One region of the Micromonospora sp. LOL_023 genome, then DNA from elsewhere that is predicted to be linked to it. Evidence: riboswitches for the same ligand, from Rfam matches in the RefSeq annotation. Region 1 holds a riboswitch; each other region holds the start of a gene.
What was found. A riboswitch is a leader RNA that binds a small molecule or an ion and turns the genes downstream of it on or off. The one in region 1 is predicted to bind cobalamin.

Region 1 (4,199 bases):
GTAGCTGCTGGCGCCGAGGGTGCTGTAGGTCCAGGTGCCGCCGGGCGTCGAATGCCAGTACGACCAGTAGGCGCTGGCCGGTGGGGTGTTGACGCAGGGCTCAGCCGCAGGCGTCGGCAGGCCGTCGATGCGGCAGATGAAGGCGAGTCCCCAACGCAGGGTGCCGGTGGGGGTGAAACCGGCGCCCTGCAGGGCTGCGAGGCCAGTCGGCGGGTCGCCGGGATAGCAGTTGGTCTGTACGCCGAGTCCGAAGGCGGTGAAGTCGACGACGACGGTGACGCCGGTGCCGGGTGCACAGGCGGCGGCGTGCGCCGGGCGGGTCAGCGGGTCGACCGCGACCAGTCCTGCTGCCAGCACGACGATCGCGGCGAGTGCCGCCAGTCGGCGGCGGATCGATGTTGCCATGATTCCTCCGTGGGCTAGCTACGCGGGACTGAACGGCTAGGCGCAGGCCAGGGTCGGCGCGTCCGGTCGGGAGCCGTTGGCAGACAGGGTGACCAGGCTGGCTGCGGCCAGGCCGGGTACGGCCTGCGCGGTGGCGCGGGGTGCGGTGGCGGGGTCGAATCCGGTGGTGGTGTAGGCGATCGCGCCCCGGTCGGCGATGGCACCGGTGCAGCCGACCTGCAGGTTCAGCAGGAACTGACGGGCCTGCCACCAGGCCAGCACCCGGCCGGTCGCCACCAGCGCCTGGGCGGCCAGGCCGGTGCTGTTGGCGTTGGCGACCCCGCCGGCGGTGAACGAGCCGTCGGTGGCCTGTACGGAGATCAGCCACTGCGCGGCCGTCTGGGCCTGGTGCCATTCGCCGGCCGCGACCAGTGCCTGGATCGCCATCGCGGTGGCGTCGACGTCGCTGATGCAGGTGGCCTGGGCGAACTGGAGCGGGAACCCGCCGTCCGGGCACTGGCTGGCGGTCAGGAAGGACACGGCCTGCGCTGGCGCGCCGCCGGCCCGGTCCAGGGCGATGACGGCGAACGACTGGCTGAACATGTTGCTGTAGTCGCCGAACGCGGACTGGTCGGAGAAGCGGCCGGAGGGTGTCATCAGTCCGGTGAGCCGGGTGAGCAGATCGATGCCACCGAACGATGTGGGGTCGAGGCCACGGACCTGCACGCCGAGCGCGAGCTTGGCGGTGGCGCCGGCGTACGCCTCGGTGCCGCCGCCGATGTAGCCGGTGATCACCGCCGGTTCGGCGAGCCAGGTGATCGCGTTGGTCGCGTAGCTGTCGGCTTCCTTGGCTGCGGCGAAAGTGAAGATCGCGTCGATGGTGAGGCCCTGATCGGGGTAGGCGATGCCGCCGAAGACGACTTCGAAGCGTTCTCCGTCGACCATCTGCCGGGCGAGCCAGCCAGCGGCGGCGTCGACGCGGTTGTGGGTCTGAGGTGGAGTGGCTGCGGCCGGCGCGGCCGCGGTCACGGTGAGCGCGAGAGCGGCGAGTACACCGGTGGTGACGAGTCGGAGACGGTGACGGCGGTGGGTGGCCATCGGGCGGCGCCTTTCCGGCCCATACGTCGATGCGACCCGGGTGGACCGGGTGGCTCCGACCCGTGGGCCACGACGGGTGGGACATCCTTAGCAGCGGTACGTCGACGGGTACTCGGGCTCGCGGCATGGTGTTCGCCGCCTACCGTTGCGGGCCAGCGCCGGCTTCCGACCGGACTTCCCCCATCGATGCACAGGTGCGGAACTGCTGCGGACAGTGTGGGCATGACTCCTCTCGGTCGTCAACGGCTCGGCCCTGATCGGGCCGGTGGCTTCGCCGGTCATACTCGGCACGGTGGCTGTCAACCGCTGAGCAGATCCGCTATTCGATCCGATCGGCCGCCGCCCGTGACGTCCGGTGAGGACGCCCGCGGTTGCCGATCTGACATACTCGGTAGCGGCTCGTCACAACTGAATGTGCTCCCAGGCGGGGGAAGCCGGTGCGAGGCCGGCGCTGACCCGCAGCCGTATGCGCGCCGGTGTGCCTGTGAGCACCGGTACGCGAGCCGGAATGCCCGACTGTGGAGTGAGCGGCTCAACACGTCGTGGTCTACGGATCGAGCCCGGATCGGCCTTGGTCGCGTGCGACCGGCGGATGCGGTTTCGGTCACCGCTCCGAAAGGTCCCTCCATGGTTCGTGGCTTTCTCAGTCGGGTCCTGCCGGCGCTTGCCGCCCTCGCGGTGGTCGCCGCCAGTGCTGGGGTCACTCTCGCCCGTCCCGCCGGGTCTCCGACTCTGCGATTGGCCGCCACTCCCGCAGCGGCGCAGGCCGGATCACACTGGCTTTCCGGTCAACTGGTCGACGGTGGTCTGCCGGGCTTCGTCGGCAGTGACTGGGGACTGACGATCGACGCGCTGTTCGCGCTGCGGGCCACCGGCACCGAGCTGGCCGCTGTCGCCGCCATCACCGAGGCGCTCGCGGCCAACGCCGACGGCTACGCCGCCATCCGGACCGAGATGGGCGATTTCGTCACCGGCGGATCGACGGCGAAGGTGCTCCTGGCCGCCGTCGCCGCCGGTGTCGATCCGACCGATTTCGGTGGACACGACTGGCGTCAGCGCACACTGGACCTGATCTACGGCACCGACCACGGCACCAGGACGGGTTGGCTGTACGACCGCAATCTCGACACCACCGCCGGGTCGAACCTGTTCGGTCAGTCGCTGGCCGTCATAGGACTGGCCCGCTCCGGAGGTGTACCGCAGCCGGTGGTCGACTTTCTCGTCAAGCAGCAGTGCCCAGGCGGCGGGTTCCGCCTGTATCCCAGCGCGGCCGGCAACGCCTGCTCGGCGGACCCTGCGACGGAGCAAAGCATGGAGGTGGACGCGACGGCGATGGCGGTGCAGGCTCTGCTGGCAGCCGCCGACGCCGGAGCGAGCGGCACCGCCGAGCCGCTGGCTGCGGCCACATCGTGGCTGCTGTCGGTGCAGGCGGCTGACGGATCCTTCAACGGCTCCGGCTTCACCAACTATCCCAACACCAACAGCACTGGTCTGGCCGGGCAGGCACTGGCCGCCGCCGGCGAGCACACCGCCGCCGGACAGGCCGCCGGGTTCGTCGCCGCGCAACAGCTCACCACCGCCAACGCTGGTGCGGCGTCGGCACACGTCGGCGCGATCGCCTATACCCCGGACTCGCTCGCCACAGCCGTCACCGACGGAATCGGCGAGTCCGAACTGGACCAGTGGCGCCGGGCCACCGCCCAGGCGGTCCTCGGCTTGGCGCAGGTGCCGCTGGGTCAGATCGGCACCGGCGACCCGGCACCCACCCCGACCTTGACGCCGACACCGAGCCCCAGTGCGACGCCCACCCCGAGCGCCACGCCGAGTCCCACCCCGGAGCCGAGTCCCACCCCGACGCCCACCAGCAGCCCGAGCACACCGTCGCCGACACCCACCTCGACGGTCACCGCCAGCCCGACCCCGACCGGCACACCGGCCACGACTCCACCTCCGGGCGGACGCCTGCCTAAAACCGGTGCCCCGGTCGCCGCCTACGGTCTGCTTGGCGGCGCGACGATCGTCGCCGGGGTCGGCCTGCTCCTGGTGACCCGCCGCCGCAGGGAAACACTGCAATGACGACCGGCACAGTAGCCGGGGTGGACAGCGCGACGCGACGCGCGACGCTGTCGATCCGTGCGGCGCGGCTGCTCATCGCCGTGGTTGTCGCCGCCGGTGCCGCCCTAGCGCCGGCCGGCCCAGCCGCAGCGGCCGGGCTGGCCGGCTACTGTCCGGATGGCAACGGAGTCACCGTCATCGTCGACTTTCAGGAACTGGGCGGGCCGACGATCATCCGGTGCGCCGTCGGCGACCAGGTCACCGGCCACGCCGCGTTGAAGAACGCCGGCGTTTCGATCACCGGTACCACCCGTTGGGGCGAATCGTTCATCTGCCGGATCGAGGGCAGACCGACCGCCGCCGAGGAAGCGTGCGTCGACACGCCCCCGGCGAGCGCGTACTGGTCCTACTGGCACGCCCCCGACGGCGGACCCTGGACGTACAGCCAGCATGGCGTGCTTGCGCGTAAGCCTCCGCTCGGCAGTTTCGAAGGCTGGTCGTTCGCCAAGAACCGGACGGCGTCGACCAGCCCGCCACCCCGCATCGCCCCGGTACGTCCCGCGCCACCGCCGCCGGTCACCCCGCCGTCTGCCGCCCCGCCGCCAGCAACGCCGCAGCTGCCCAGGGCCACGCCCCCGACCGACCCGAAACCGCCAACGGAT
Region 2 (4,199 bases), on a different contig from region 1:
CCGGCTGCGATCGGGGTACGCCCCCCGGTGCGCAACTGCGTCAGCTTGGCGACTCCGACCTGGTGGCTGCTGGTCGGTGGCAGCACCACCTCGGCACCGGCACCCCGGAACGTGACCATGCCGATGCGGTCCCGCCGATGGTAGGCGTCACGCAGCAGGGACAGCACAGCGGTCTTGACCACCGCCATCCGCTGCCGGGCGGCCATCGACCCGGAGGCATCGACCACGAACAGGATCAGGTTGGCCTCCTGCCCGACGTAGCGGGCTTCGCGCAGGTCGGCGGAGGTGATGCCACGGGAGCCACGGGCCACGGCGGCGAGCAGGGTCGCCGGCAGATGCACACCGGACAGTCGACCACGCGGGTGGTCGGCGCCGACCACCCGGCCCCGGTCCGCGCGGGCCGCCGACCGCCGGCCGGGGGTGCCGCCCTTGCCGAGGCCGGGCAGCCGCAACCGCTGCGGCCGGTACGCCGGCCCGGCCGCTACCGGCGGCGGACCGCCGGCCTGCGCTCCGCCCGACGGGTCAGCCTCGGAGCCTCCGTCGGTCACGGGTGATCCGGCGCTGTCGGGAGGTCCAACGTCACCGGAAGGACCGGCGTCGTCTCCAGATCCGGCAGCCGGCGACGACACCGGTGCGTCAGCCGGCGACGGGTCCGGTGGGGGCGACGGGTCCGGTGGCGACGGCGGACCAGGGTCGGGGTCGGGGTCGTCGCCGCCCTCGTCGCGCAGCACCTCGTCGAGGCGTTGTTCGTCCGTCCCGGGCGGATCGAGGGGATCCCGACGGCGGCGGTGCGGCAGCGCCAGCCGCGCGGCGTCGCGTACCTCGGCAGCGGTCACGGCGGCGAGTCCACGCCAGGCGGCCAACGCGATGGATGCCCGGGCCATCACGATGTCCGCGCGCAACCCGTCCACCTGGTACGCCAGACAGATCCGGGCAATCCGGTTGATCTCGGCGTCGGGCAAGGTGACCTGCGGCAACGCCGCCCGCGCACTACGTACCCGGTGCGCCAACCGGTCGTCGGCCGCCCGCCAGGTCGCCGCGAACGCCGCCGGGTCGGCCTCGTACGCCAGCCGCCGACGCACCACCTCGGCCCGGTCACTCACCTGCGTCGGCGCGGTCACCGACACGACCAGCCCGAAGCGGTCCAACAGTTGCGGCCGCGGCTCCCCTTCCTCCGGGTTCATCGTGCCGACCAGCAGGAACCGGGCCGCGTGGTTGACCGACACCCCGTCGCGCTCGACGTGCGCCCGCCCCATCGCCGCGGCGTCCAGCAGCAGATCCACCAGATGGTCCGGCAGCAGGTTGACCTCGTCGACGTAGAGCAGACCCCGGTGGGCGGCGGCGAGCAACCCCGGCTCGTACGCCTTGACCCCGGCGCTGAGCACCCGCTGGATGTCCAAGGTGCCGACCACCCGGTCCTCGGTGGCCCCGACCGGCAACTCGACCAGGGTGGCCGGGTGCCGACGTCCGGCCGCCGGCGCGGTGTGCGGCCCGTCTGGGCAGCCCGGATCGGGTGCGGCCGGGTCGCAGGCGAACCGGCAGCCGACCACCTTGTCGACCTCGGGCAGCAGCCCGGCCAGCGCCCGGACGATCGTCGACTTGGCGGTGCCCTTCTCGCCACGGATCAGCACCCCGCCGATGCCGGGATGCACCGCCGCGAGCAGCAGGGCCTGCCGCAGGTCGGGCAGGCCGACCACGGCGGTGAACGGATACGGCCTCATCGGGCGTGCCGACAGCGGTGCATGGTGAATCCCTCCCGCGGGTATCCACGCCCGCGTGCCGGTGAACCTGTGAGCGGCCGGAGTCTCCTGGCTGCCGGATCGTCGCCACGTCCCAGCCTTCCCGCCGCGTCGCGACGGTGGCTGTCTCAAGGGGACGTGCCTCCCCGGTCACAGTGGCGGGACCGCCCCGGATTCGCACCGGGTTCCTCCGCGCACCGCTCGTACCGGCCATGCTCCCCCACCGGCGCCTCGACCGTCAATGTGGCGCCGGTCCCGCTGCTGGTCCCGGCGGTGGCCATTGTCCGGCCCGGTGATTCGGCGGTACGCTGCGGACGCCACGGTGCTCGGGAAGCCGGTGTAATTCCGGCGTGGTCCTCGCCACTGTGACCGGGGAGTGTCCGTTCCACCACGCCACTGGGCCGCCACACGGCGGCTTGGGAAGGCGGGACGATCGCGACGATCCGGGAGCCAGGAGACCGGCCGTGGCACGCACCGCATCGCCACGAGGCATGGACGAGAGGATTCCCTGGCATGTCTGCATCTTCGGTCGGCGGCGACGCCGCCAGCACCACCCCCACCATCCGCGTACCGCTGGCCGGCTGGCTGCTCGCCGCGGTGGCGGCGGTCGTCATCTACCTGGTCGCACAGGACAACGGACTCGTCCTGGCAGGTGCCGCCGAGTTCGTGCACGAGTTCACTCACGACGGCCGGCACGCGCTCGGCGTACCGTGCCACTGAGCACGGCGGCGACGATGCGCACCCTTTCGTTCGGCACCGTGCTGCGCCGTGGCCTGGCGGCCGGGCTGGCCGCCGGGGTGGCCGGCTCGGTGGCGGCCCTGCTGATCGTCGAGCCGCAGATCGAATCGGCGCTGGTCGTCGAGGAGAGCCGGGCGGCCGGCGGGGCCAGCGGGCACAGTCACGACGGCGAGTTGGTCAGCCGCGTCATGCAGGTCTTCGGTGGGCTGGTCGCGACGGTCGCGGTCGCACTGTGCCTGGCGTCGATCGTCGCGGTGGTCTTCGCCTCGACCCGGCACCTGCTGCCCGGCCGCGACGACTTCCGCCGGGCCGGTCTGCTCGCCGGACTCGGCTTCGTCGTGGTGGCGTTGCTGCCGGCGATCCGGTTCCCCGCCAACCCGCCGGGTGTCGGCGACCCGGCAACGGTCAACCAACGGACCGGGCAGTACCTGTCGTTCATCATCGCGGCGGCGGCACTCAGCTGGCTGGCGGTGCTGGTGCACCGTCGGCTGGCCGGTTGGTCCCGGCCGGAGCCGCTGCGGGCGGTGGTCGCGACGGCCGTCGCGATCATCGGGTACGCCCTGCTACTGGCCCTGTGGCCGGCGACGGCCGTCGAGGTGCCGGCGGACATCCCGGCGGTGCTGCTGTGGGAGTTCCGACTGGCCTCACTGGCCCAGCTGGCGACGATGTGGACGGTCCTCGGCGTGGTGTTCGGCCTACTGCTCACCCCGGCGAAGGTCGCCGGTCGACGGCCCGTACTCGCCGACACGGCGTGACCGCCGGCGCCACCGCGCCGGAGCCGGCTCTCGGGCAGACCGCCCGGGTGACGGTGTGCCGGGGCTGCTGCTGCGGCACCGTACGCAAGCATCCCGACATCGACCATGACCGGCAGCTCGCGCTGCTGCGTTCTGCGGTCCCGGTGCAGGTGGCCGACTGTCTGAACGCCTGCGAGCGGTCCAACGTGGTCGTGGTGCAGCCGACACCGCTGGCCCGGCGGCTCGGTGCCCGGCCGGTGTGGTTGGGCGACATCCTCGACGACGCGACCCTGTCAGCGGTCGCCGAGTGGGCCACCGCCGGCGGTCCGGGCCACCGGGCCTTGCCGGGCCGGCTCGGGCCGCACCGGTTTCCCGCGCCGCGCTGGAAGTAGCCTCCGGCCAGCCACAGGGCTGGGCACTTGGGGCCCTCGCGCGCCGCCGGTGCCGAAAATCATCCGGAAGGTGCCGGTCAGGCGAAGTTCACCCCCGGGATCGGTCCGTCCCACTACGACAGCCGCCGAGGAGCTTCGGCTGAGCTTGCGCACAGTGGCGTACCCAATGCGCACCCGGCGCGGAAGCCCGGTTCCAGCTGGCAATCCTGCTCGGCGCGACCGGCACCTCACCGCCGCCGTGGCAAAGCGCCACCGCCCTGAACCACCCGAACGAGGAGGACGCCAAACTCGCCCAGGTCAGCACGACAACTGGGCCCGTCGTGCCCCACACCCCGTGGCTCTACCCGTCATGCGCGACAGCCCACCTGAACAACGTCGACACGGACCCGCACCTCGGGTTGATACTCGCAGGTGCAGCGTCGTCGTGCGCAGGCTACGACGAAGGGTATCGGTTCGGCGTCGTGGGATACCGCGCCGCCGGAGAACCCGTGTACGTACTCAACTCTCATTTGAAGCCGTATCAGCGTGACGGACCGGCGCAGATCCGCGTACGCGTCAGGCCGGCGGTCGCCGGCAGCGCCGTCTGTATCATCAGG
Region 3 (4,199 bases), on a different contig from region 1:
GACCCAGATCCCGGCGTCCTTCATCTCCTTGTCATAGGCCATCCAGTCCTCGACCGTGCACTGCGGCACGGTCGGCTCGGGGGCGTCGGTGGGCGCGCTGACGAACAGCAGCATGTACTTCATGGTTCTCCTCGCTGAGGCGTACGTCGCCATCTGCGGTAACGACGATCGGCGGACGGCCGGATCGACACCGTCACCTCAACTGTCTTGGGTCTGGTCCGGGCCAGCCTCGTCGGTTTCGGCGAGGATGCCGTAGAGCTTGCGGCGGGTCTCGTCGAGCACCCGGACCGCCCGCTCGCGCTGCTCCGCGTTGCCGTTCATCAGTACGTGCCGCAGCACCTGCATCGTCTGCATCCCGGACTCGCGTACATCGTGCCAGCTGTCGACGGTCTCCGGGGCGAGCTCGGTCCACGGAGCGGCCTGCGCCGCCTGCTCGGCCTCGGGTCGACCGGCGTCGGTGAGCGCGTAACGCTTGCGCCCGCCGCCGGCGCCTTCGGCGGCGCCGACGATCTGACCTTCGTCCTCGAGTAGTTGCAGGGTGGGGTAGATGGAGCCGGGGCTGGGGCGCCAGGCGCCCCCGGTGCGGGAGTCCAACTCCTGGATCATCTCGTAGCCGTGCATCGGCCTGTCGACGAGCAGGGCCAGCACCGCGGCCCGCACGTTGGGTCGCCGCCGCCCCCGACCGCCACCACGGCCGCCGCCCGCCCCCCGGCCGCCGAATGGACCGCCGGGTCCGAATGGCCCGCCCGGTCCACCGGGTCCGCCGAAGCCGGGCCCGAAGGGTGGGAATCCGGCGCCGCGCAGAAAGGCCCCCGGGCCACCGCGTGCTCTCTCGCGTCTCATGTAAACCTCCACTGCAGGATCATTGATACGTTGACGATATATCGTCAAGCAGTCGGCGACAACTCGATCTGCTGAGTGAAATACGTGACACCACGACACGACATGTAGGTACCCACCGCGAAGCCACCCACCAGATATAGTCCCGGACGCAACTGGTTCGGCCGGGCAGCCAGCCCGGCCGAGGCAACAGGGAACCCGGTGCGAATCCGGGACTGCCCCGCAGCGGTGAGTGGGAACGACCGCCGTCGAGCACACTGGGCCACCCCGGCCTGGGAAGTGACGGCCAGTAGGTGACTGGCATGTCCGGTCCGGCCCACAAGTCCGAAGACCTGCCGTTGTGCCGGATACGCCGAACGCGTACCCGGTGGTCCGATCGCCGCGCGGGACGGCCGACGGCTGCGACGCGTTGGCCATCGCGCGTTCGCGCCTGTCTGCCTGCCCGCTCGGCCTCCCACGAGGCGATGCCAGGAGGCACCACAGGTGACCGTCGTCACACATCCCGCCGCTACCGCACCGGCGGCCACGCCCGGCAAGCGGCCGACCCGAATCCGCGACCGATCGGGGACCGCCACGCCGGTCGACCCCGACCGGCTGCGCGACGCGGTACGGCAGCACGCCGACGGGCTCGCCGACGTCGACCCGGGGCGGGTCGCTGCCAGGACGCTCAGTGGTCTCTACGACGGCATCACCACCGCCGAGTTGACCCGGCTGCTGATCCAGACCGCGGCCGACCTGATCGGCGAGGACCCGCAGTACTCCCGACTGGCCGCCCGGCTGCTCGCCGACGAGATCGGCACCGAGGTCTGCCGGCAGGGCATCGGCTCGTTCAGCCAGGCGATCCGGCTCGGACACACCCACGGCCTCGTCGGTGACGAGACGGCCCGGTTCGTCGCCGACCACACCGCCGACCTCGACGCCGCCACCGCCCCGGCCGCCGACCGCCGGTTCGAGTACTTCGGGCTGCGGACCGTCTACGACCGCTACCTGCTGCGTCATCCCGCCACCCGGCAGGTGGTGGAGACCCCGCAGTACTGGCTGCTGCGGGTCGCCTGCGGACTGTCCCGCACCCCCGCCGAGGCGATCGGCTTCTACCGGTTGATGTCGTCACTGGCGTACCTGCCGAGCTCACCGACCCTGTTCAACTCCGGCACCCGGCACACCCAGTTGTCGTCGTGCTTCCTGGTCGACTCGCCCCGCGACGAGCTGGACTCGATCTACGACCGGTACGCGCAGGTGGCGAAGCTGTCCAAGTACGCCGGCGGGATCGGCATATCCTGGTCGCGGGTCCGCTCGCGGGGTGCGCTGATCAAGGGCACCAACGGGCTGTCCAACGGGATCGTGCCGTGGCTACGGACGCTCGACGCCTCGGTGGCCGCCGTCAACCAGGGCGGCCGACGCAGGGGCGCGGCCTGCGTCTACCTGGAGCCGTGGCACGCCGACATCGAGGAGTTCCTGGAACTGCGCGACAACACCGGCGAGGACGCCCGGCGCACCCACAACCTCAACCTGGCCAACTGGATCTGCGACGAGTTCATGCGCCGGGTCGACGCCGACGCCACGTGGTCGCTGTTCAACCCGGCCGACGTCCCACAGCTGCCCGATCTGTACGGCGCCGAGTTCGACACCGCGTACCGGGCCGCCGAGGCTGCCGGGCTCGCCGTACGCCAGATCAAGGCCCGCGACCTGTACGGGCGGATGATGCGCACCCTGGCGCAGACCGGCAACGGCTGGATCACCTTCAAGGACCGGTCGAACCTGCTGTGCAACCAGACCGGCGAACCCGGCAACGTCGTGCACCTGTCCAACCTGTGCACCGAGATCGTCGAGGTCTCCTCGGACGCCGAGACGGCGGTCTGCAACCTCGGCTCGATCAACCTCGGCGCGCACCTGACCCCGGCCGCGACCGGGGAGGGCGGCGCGGCAGGCGAGATCGACTGGGCGCGGCTGCGCGACACCGTCCATACCGCGGTGGTCTTCCTCGACCGGGTGATCGACATCAACTACTACCCGAGCACCGAGGCCGGCGCGTCGAACCCACGCTGGCGCCCGGTCGGCCTGGGCATGATGGGCCTGCAGGACGTCTTCTTCGCGCTCGGCCTGCCGTTCGACTCGGCGCCGGCGCGGGAACTGTCCACCCGGATCGCCGAGGAGATCTACCTGACCGCGTTGGAGACCTCCGCCGGACTGGCGCAGCGATACGGACCGCACCCGGCGTACCCGCAGACCCGGGCGGCGCGCGGGCACCTGCACCCCGACCTGTGGGGCACCGAACCGACCCAGACCGACCGTTGGACGGCGCTGCGGCAGCGGGTCGCCGCGCACGGGCTGCGCAACTCGCTGCTGGTGGCGATCGCGCCGACCGCGACGATCGCGTCGATCGCCGGCTGCTACGAATGCATCGAGCCGCAGGTGTCGAACCTGTTCAAGCGCGAGACCCTGTCCGGGGAGTTCCTCCAGGTCAACGCCGCCCTGGTCGGGCAGCTCAAGGCACGCGGGCTGTGGACCGAACAGATCCGTGAGCAGATCAAGCGGGCCGACGGCTCGGTCGCGCAGATCGCCGCCATCCCGGCGGAGCTGCGCGAACTGTTCCGCACCGCCTGGGAGCTGCCGCAGCGGGCGCTGATCGACCTGGCCGCCGCCCGCTCCCCGTACATCGACCAGAGTCAGTCGTTGAACCTGTTCCTGGCCGCACCGACGATCGGCAAGCTGTCGTCGATGTACCGGTACGCCTGGCAGTCGGGGCTCAAGACCACGTACTACCTGCGGTCGCGCCCGGCCACCCGGATCCAGCAGGCCACCGTGACCATCCCGGCGGTGGCCGGTGCCACCAGCGACGCCGAGGCACTGGCCTGCTCCCTGGAGAATCCCGAATCCTGCGACGCCTGCCAGTGACGCCCCGCACCCATCCGTTGGAGACCGCCACGATGACACCGAACCCGATGCTGCTCGATCCGGGCATGAGTCTCACCCTTCGCCCGATGCACTACCCGCACTTCTTCGACCGCTACCGCGACGCCATCAAGAACACCTGGACCGTCGAGGAGGTGGACCTGCACTCGGACCTGGCCGACCTGGATCGGCTCAGCCCGGCCGAGCGGCACCTGGTCAGCCGGCTCGTCGCCTTCTTCGCCACCGGCGACACGATCGTCGCCAACAACCTGGTGCTCAACCTCTACCAGCACGTCAACAGCCCTGAGGGCCGGCTGTACCTGTCCCGCCAGCTGTTCGAGGAGGCGGTGCACGTCCAGTTCTACCTGAATCTGCTCGACACCTACGTGCCGGACGAGACCGAGCGCTTCGCCGCCTTCGCCGCGATCGACAACATCCCGTCGATCAAGCGCAAGGCCGACTTCTGC
Region 4 (4,199 bases), on a different contig from region 1:
TTGCGACCGGTCGGCAGCACGTTGATCAGCCCGCGCAGCGGGGAACCACTCGGCCCGGCCGGCACGTAGCCGCCGGCCAGCGCGTGTCGGACGTGCGCGAGTTCGTCGGTGGTGCGGGCCAGCCGGGGTACCACCTCGGTCGCCGCGAAGTGCAGGATCCGGGTGACCAGCGCGGCCCGGTCGGCATGGGCGTCGCTGCCGGACGTGTGGTCCGGGTCGGGTTCGCCGAGCACCGCGGCGGTGACTTCGCCGGCGGCCGCCGGCTGCCAGCCGTGTTCCTCCATCGCCGCCACCAGTTCCCGGGCGGTGGCCTCGGCGGCGTCGGTGCCGTCGCGGTCGGAGCCGGACTCGTCCAGACCGAGTGCCTCGCGCAGTCCGGGCAGCGCGGCCACCTGCCCACCCCACATCTGCCGGGCCCGCAACATGGCCAGCACCAGGTTGACCCGGGCCTCGCCGACCGGGGCGGCGCCGAGTACGTGCAGCCCGTCGCGGATCTGCACGTCCTTGACCTCGCAGAGCCAGCCGTCGACGTGCAGCAGGAAGTCGTCGAACTCGGCGTCGTGCGGCCGGTCGTCCAGGCCGAGGTCGTGATCGAGCCGGGCGGCCTGGATCAGCGTCCAGATCTGCGCCCGGATCGCCGGTAGCTTCGCCGGGTCCAAGGCGGCGATGTTGGCGTGCTCGTCGAGCAGTTGTTCCAGCCGGGCGATGTCGCCGTAGCTTTCGGCGCGGGCCATCGGCGGGACGAGATGATCGATCAGGGTGGCGTGCGCCCGCCGCTTGGCCTGGGTGCCCTCACCCGGATCGTTGACCAGGAACGGGTAGATCAGCGGTAGGTCGCCCAGGGCCGCGTCCGGACCGCAGCCGGCGCTGAGCCCGACCGTCTTGCCGGGCAGCCACTCCAGGTTGCCGTGCTTGCCGACGTGCACCACGGCGTGTGCGCCGAAGCCGTGCTCCAACCAGCGGTAGGCGGCCAGGTAGTGGTGGCTCGGCGGCAGGTCCGGGTCGTGGTAGATGGCCACCGGGTTGGCGCCGAACCCACGTGGCGGCTGTACCAGCAGCACGATGTTGCCAGCGGGCAGCGCGGCCAACACGATCTCGCCGTCGCCGGAGCCGGAGTGGTCGACGTACAGCTCGCCCGGTGGCGGACCCCAGTGCTGCTCGACCCGCTCACGCAGGTCGGCCGGTAACCGCGCGTACCAGCGGAGGTAGTCCGCGGCCGGGATACGTACCGGATTGCCGGCCAGTTGCTCCTCGGTGAGCCAGTCCGGGTCCTGCCCGCCGGCGGCGATCAGCGCGTGCATCAGCGCGTCGCCGTCGTCGCGGGCCAGCCCGGGCAGCGCGTCGGGTCCGTCGGCCGGCCCGACGTCGTAGCCGGCGTCGCGCAACGTGCGCAGCAACGCGAGCACGCTGGCCGGGGTGTCCAGGCCGACCGCGTTGCCGATCCGGGCATGCTTCGTCGGGTATGCCGACAGCAGCACCGCGATCCGTTTGTCGCCCGGTGCGATGTGGCGCAGCGCGGCGTGGCGCACCGCGATGCCGGCGACCCGGGCGGACCGTTCCGGGTCGGCGACGTACACCGACAACCCGTCGGCGTCGATCTCCTTGAAGGAGAACGGCACGGTGATCAGCCGGCCGTCGAACTCGGGGATGGCGACCTGGGAAGCCGCATCCAATGGGGACAGTCCGTCGTCGGTGTCAGCCCACGTCTGCCGGGAGCTGGTCAGGCAGAGTCCCTGCAGAATCGGCACGTCCAGTTCGGTGAGCGCGCCGACGTCCCACGCGTCGTCGTCGCCCCCGGCGGAGGCGGTCGCCGGCCGGGTACCGCCGGCGGCGAGCACCGTGACCACCAGGGCATCGGCCTGGCGCAGAGCGGCCAGTAGCCGTGGGTCGGGCGAGCGTAGCGAGGCACAGTAGATCGGCAGCGATCGGCCACCAGCGGCCTCGATCGCATCGCACAGCGTGTGTACGAAGCCGGTGTTGCCGGCCAGGTGGTGTGCCCGGTAGTAGAGCACTGCCACGGTCGGACAGTCCGTCGGTTCCGTCGCCGGGCGGCTGAGCACACCCCACTCCGGTGCCGGCTCGGGCGCGGTGAAGCCGTGCCCGGTGAGCAGCACCGTGTCGGACAGGAAGTGGTGCAGTTGCGTCAGGTTGGCCGGCCCGCCGTGGGCCAGGTAGGCGTGCGCCTGGGCGGCCACCCCGGCCGGCACGGTGGACAGCTCCATCAGCGCCGCGTCCGGTGCCTGCTCTCCGCTGAGTACGACGACCGGCCGTGGGCCGGACAGCAGCGCGTCGAGTCCGTCCGGCCAGGCCCGTCGGCCGCCGAGAAGCCGGACCACTACGAGTTCGACGTCGGGCAGCAGCTGCGGAAGGTCGTCGACCGACAGCCGGGCCGGGTTCGCCAGGTGCCAGTCGGCGCCGCTGGCCCGTCCACTCAACAGATCAGTGTCTGAGGTGGATAAAAGCAGCATCATGGGATGCCTGGTCCTCCCTCGGGGTCCGCGCCCCGGGTCGTCGGTCGCGGCGACCGGAGTCTCCTGGCTCCCGGATCGACGCTCGCCCCGGCCTTCCCGCCCCGTGGATCGGGGCCGTGGCCTTCGGTGGGGTCTGCTCCCCGGTGACAGTGGCGGGACCGCGCCGGAATCACACCGGCTTCCTCCACGTGCCGCCGCAGCTGGCTACCGACAACTGTCACGACTGACAGACGTTTCGTCAAGGTGTGATGAAATCGCCGCGACCACGTCGTCTCCTGGGGGCAGCCCGTAGTATCCGCCGCGTGCCAGCCTCGCCGTCGCCGCCCGTCCGGGGCGGCCCCGACGCCTGTCCCGGCGCGTTGCAGCTGCATCAGGCCGCCGACGGACACCTTGCCCGGATCCGCTGCCCGGGCGGACTGCTCACCGCCGGCCAGCTGACCGCCCTGGCCGCCGCCGCCCGCGAGCTCGGCGATGGGCGATTGGAGCTGACCAGCCGGGCGAACGTACAGCTACGCGGGGTCGACGTCGACGCCGCCGAGGCGCTCGCCGGCCGGTTGAGCGCCGCCGGTCTGCTGCCCACGCCGGGTCACGACCGGGTCCGCAACATCCTCGGCTCCCCCCTTGCCGGGGTGGACAACGTGCCGGACTGGAACGTCGCGGCGCAGGTCCGGGCGCTAGATGCGGCGATCTGCGCCCAGCCGCAGCTGACCCGGCTGTCCGGGCGTTTCCTGTTCGCTGTGGACGACGGGCGCGGCGACACCATCTCGGCGCGTCCCGACGTGGGCCTGCTGCCCGGCACGGACGGATTGGTCGTCGTCGCGCTCGCCGGCGTCGACCACGGACTGCGCACCGGCCACTCCGACGCGGTACGGGTGGCCGTCGCGGTCGCCCGAGGCTTCGTCGCCGACCAGCGGGCCGTGGACGGCACCATCTGGCGGGTCGGTGACCTGACCGCCGCCGAGGTGGCCCGGATCATCGCGCGGGTCGCCACCGAGCCGGGGGTCCACCAGGTGCCGACGGCGCACCGGCGGCCGCTGCCACGGCACATACCCGAACCGTCGGTGGGCGTCCTGCGTCGCCCCGACGGCGACCACGCTCTGGTCCTGGCCGTCCCGTTGGGACGGCTCACCGCCGGGCAGGCAGACCTGCTCGCCGCCGCCTCGCCGCAGCTACGGATCACCCCGTGGCGGGCGGTGGTGCTGCCCACCGTCATCGACGCGCCGGACTGGGCGGGTCGGCTGCGCACCGCAGGACTCGTCACCGACCCCGGATCACCCTGGCTCGGCGTCACCGCCTGCGCCGGCCGGCCCGGGTGTCTCCGATCCCGGGCCGATGTCCGGGCCGACGCGACAGCGGCGCACGGCGACCGGTCGGACCCGGCCGGGGTCGGCCTGCCGGTGCACTGGATCGGCTGTGAACGTGGCTGCGGTACCCCGACCGGCCGGGTCGTGCGGGTGCTCGCCACCGGCGACGGCTACCAGGTGGACGCCACCGGCCGGTCCGCCGTCCACGTTCTACCAGGCGCGGCGTTGGCCGCCGCCGTCCGCACCGCACGTGAGGAGCCGTGATGGAACACGTCCGCGACGGGGCCGAGATCTACCGGCAGTCGTTCGCCACCATCCGAGCCGAGACCGACCTGAGCCGGTTCACCGCCGAACAGGCCCGGGTCGCTGTCCGGATGATCCATTCCTGTGGCATGGTCGACCTCGTCGAGGATCTGATCTTCTC

Region 2: it holds a riboswitch for cobalamin, as region 1 does, so the genes downstream of both, ACFHVL_RS08935 (CbtB domain-containing protein) here and ACFHVL_RS12100 (prenyltransferase/squalene oxidase repeat-containing protein) in region 1, are expected to answer to the same signal.
Region 3: it holds a riboswitch for cobalamin, as region 1 does, so the genes downstream of both, ACFHVL_RS08030 (ribonucleoside-diphosphate reductase subunit alpha) here and ACFHVL_RS12100 (prenyltransferase/squalene oxidase repeat-containing protein) in region 1, are expected to answer to the same signal.
Region 4: it holds a riboswitch for cobalamin, as region 1 does, so the genes downstream of both, cobN (cobaltochelatase subunit CobN) here and ACFHVL_RS12100 (prenyltransferase/squalene oxidase repeat-containing protein) in region 1, are expected to answer to the same signal.

What each region holds. Positions count from the first base shown of each region.
Region 1 is NZ_JBHMIM010000018.1:5,553-9,751, forward strand. It holds gene ACFHVL_RS12095 (hypothetical protein) at 1-405, opposite strand, end outside; gene ACFHVL_RS12100 (prenyltransferase/squalene oxidase repeat-containing protein) at 442-1,482, opposite strand; cobalamin riboswitch at 1,568-1,710, opposite strand; cobalamin riboswitch at 1,862-2,017, shown strand; gene ACFHVL_RS12105 (LPXTG cell wall anchor domain-containing protein) at 2,110-3,558, shown strand; gene ACFHVL_RS12110 (hypothetical protein) at 3,555-4,199, shown strand, end outside.
Region 2 is NZ_JBHMIM010000012.1:66,105-70,303, forward strand. It holds gene ACFHVL_RS08930 (VWA domain-containing protein) at 1-1,721, opposite strand, end outside; cobalamin riboswitch at 1,802-1,930, opposite strand; cobalamin riboswitch at 2,043-2,221, shown strand; gene ACFHVL_RS08935 (CbtB domain-containing protein) at 2,253-2,459, shown strand; gene ACFHVL_RS08940 (CbtA family protein) at 2,474-3,232, shown strand; gene ACFHVL_RS08945 (hypothetical protein) at 3,280-3,603, shown strand; gene ACFHVL_RS08950 (hypothetical protein) at 4,092-4,199, shown strand, end outside.
Region 3 is NZ_JBHMIM010000010.1:117,129-121,327, forward strand. It holds gene ACFHVL_RS08020 (YciI family protein) at 1-123, opposite strand, end outside; gene ACFHVL_RS08025 (PadR family transcriptional regulator) at 199-843, opposite strand; cobalamin riboswitch at 980-1,195, shown strand; gene ACFHVL_RS08030 (ribonucleoside-diphosphate reductase subunit alpha) at 1,324-3,735, shown strand; gene ACFHVL_RS08035 (ribonucleotide-diphosphate reductase subunit beta) at 3,768-4,199, shown strand, end outside.
Region 4 is NZ_JBHMIM010000012.1:46,702-50,900, reverse strand. It holds gene cobN (cobaltochelatase subunit CobN) at 1-2,471, opposite strand, end outside; cobalamin riboswitch at 2,528-2,656, opposite strand; gene cobG (precorrin-3B synthase) at 2,774-4,039, shown strand; gene ACFHVL_RS08845 (precorrin-8X methylmutase) at 4,036-4,199, shown strand, end outside.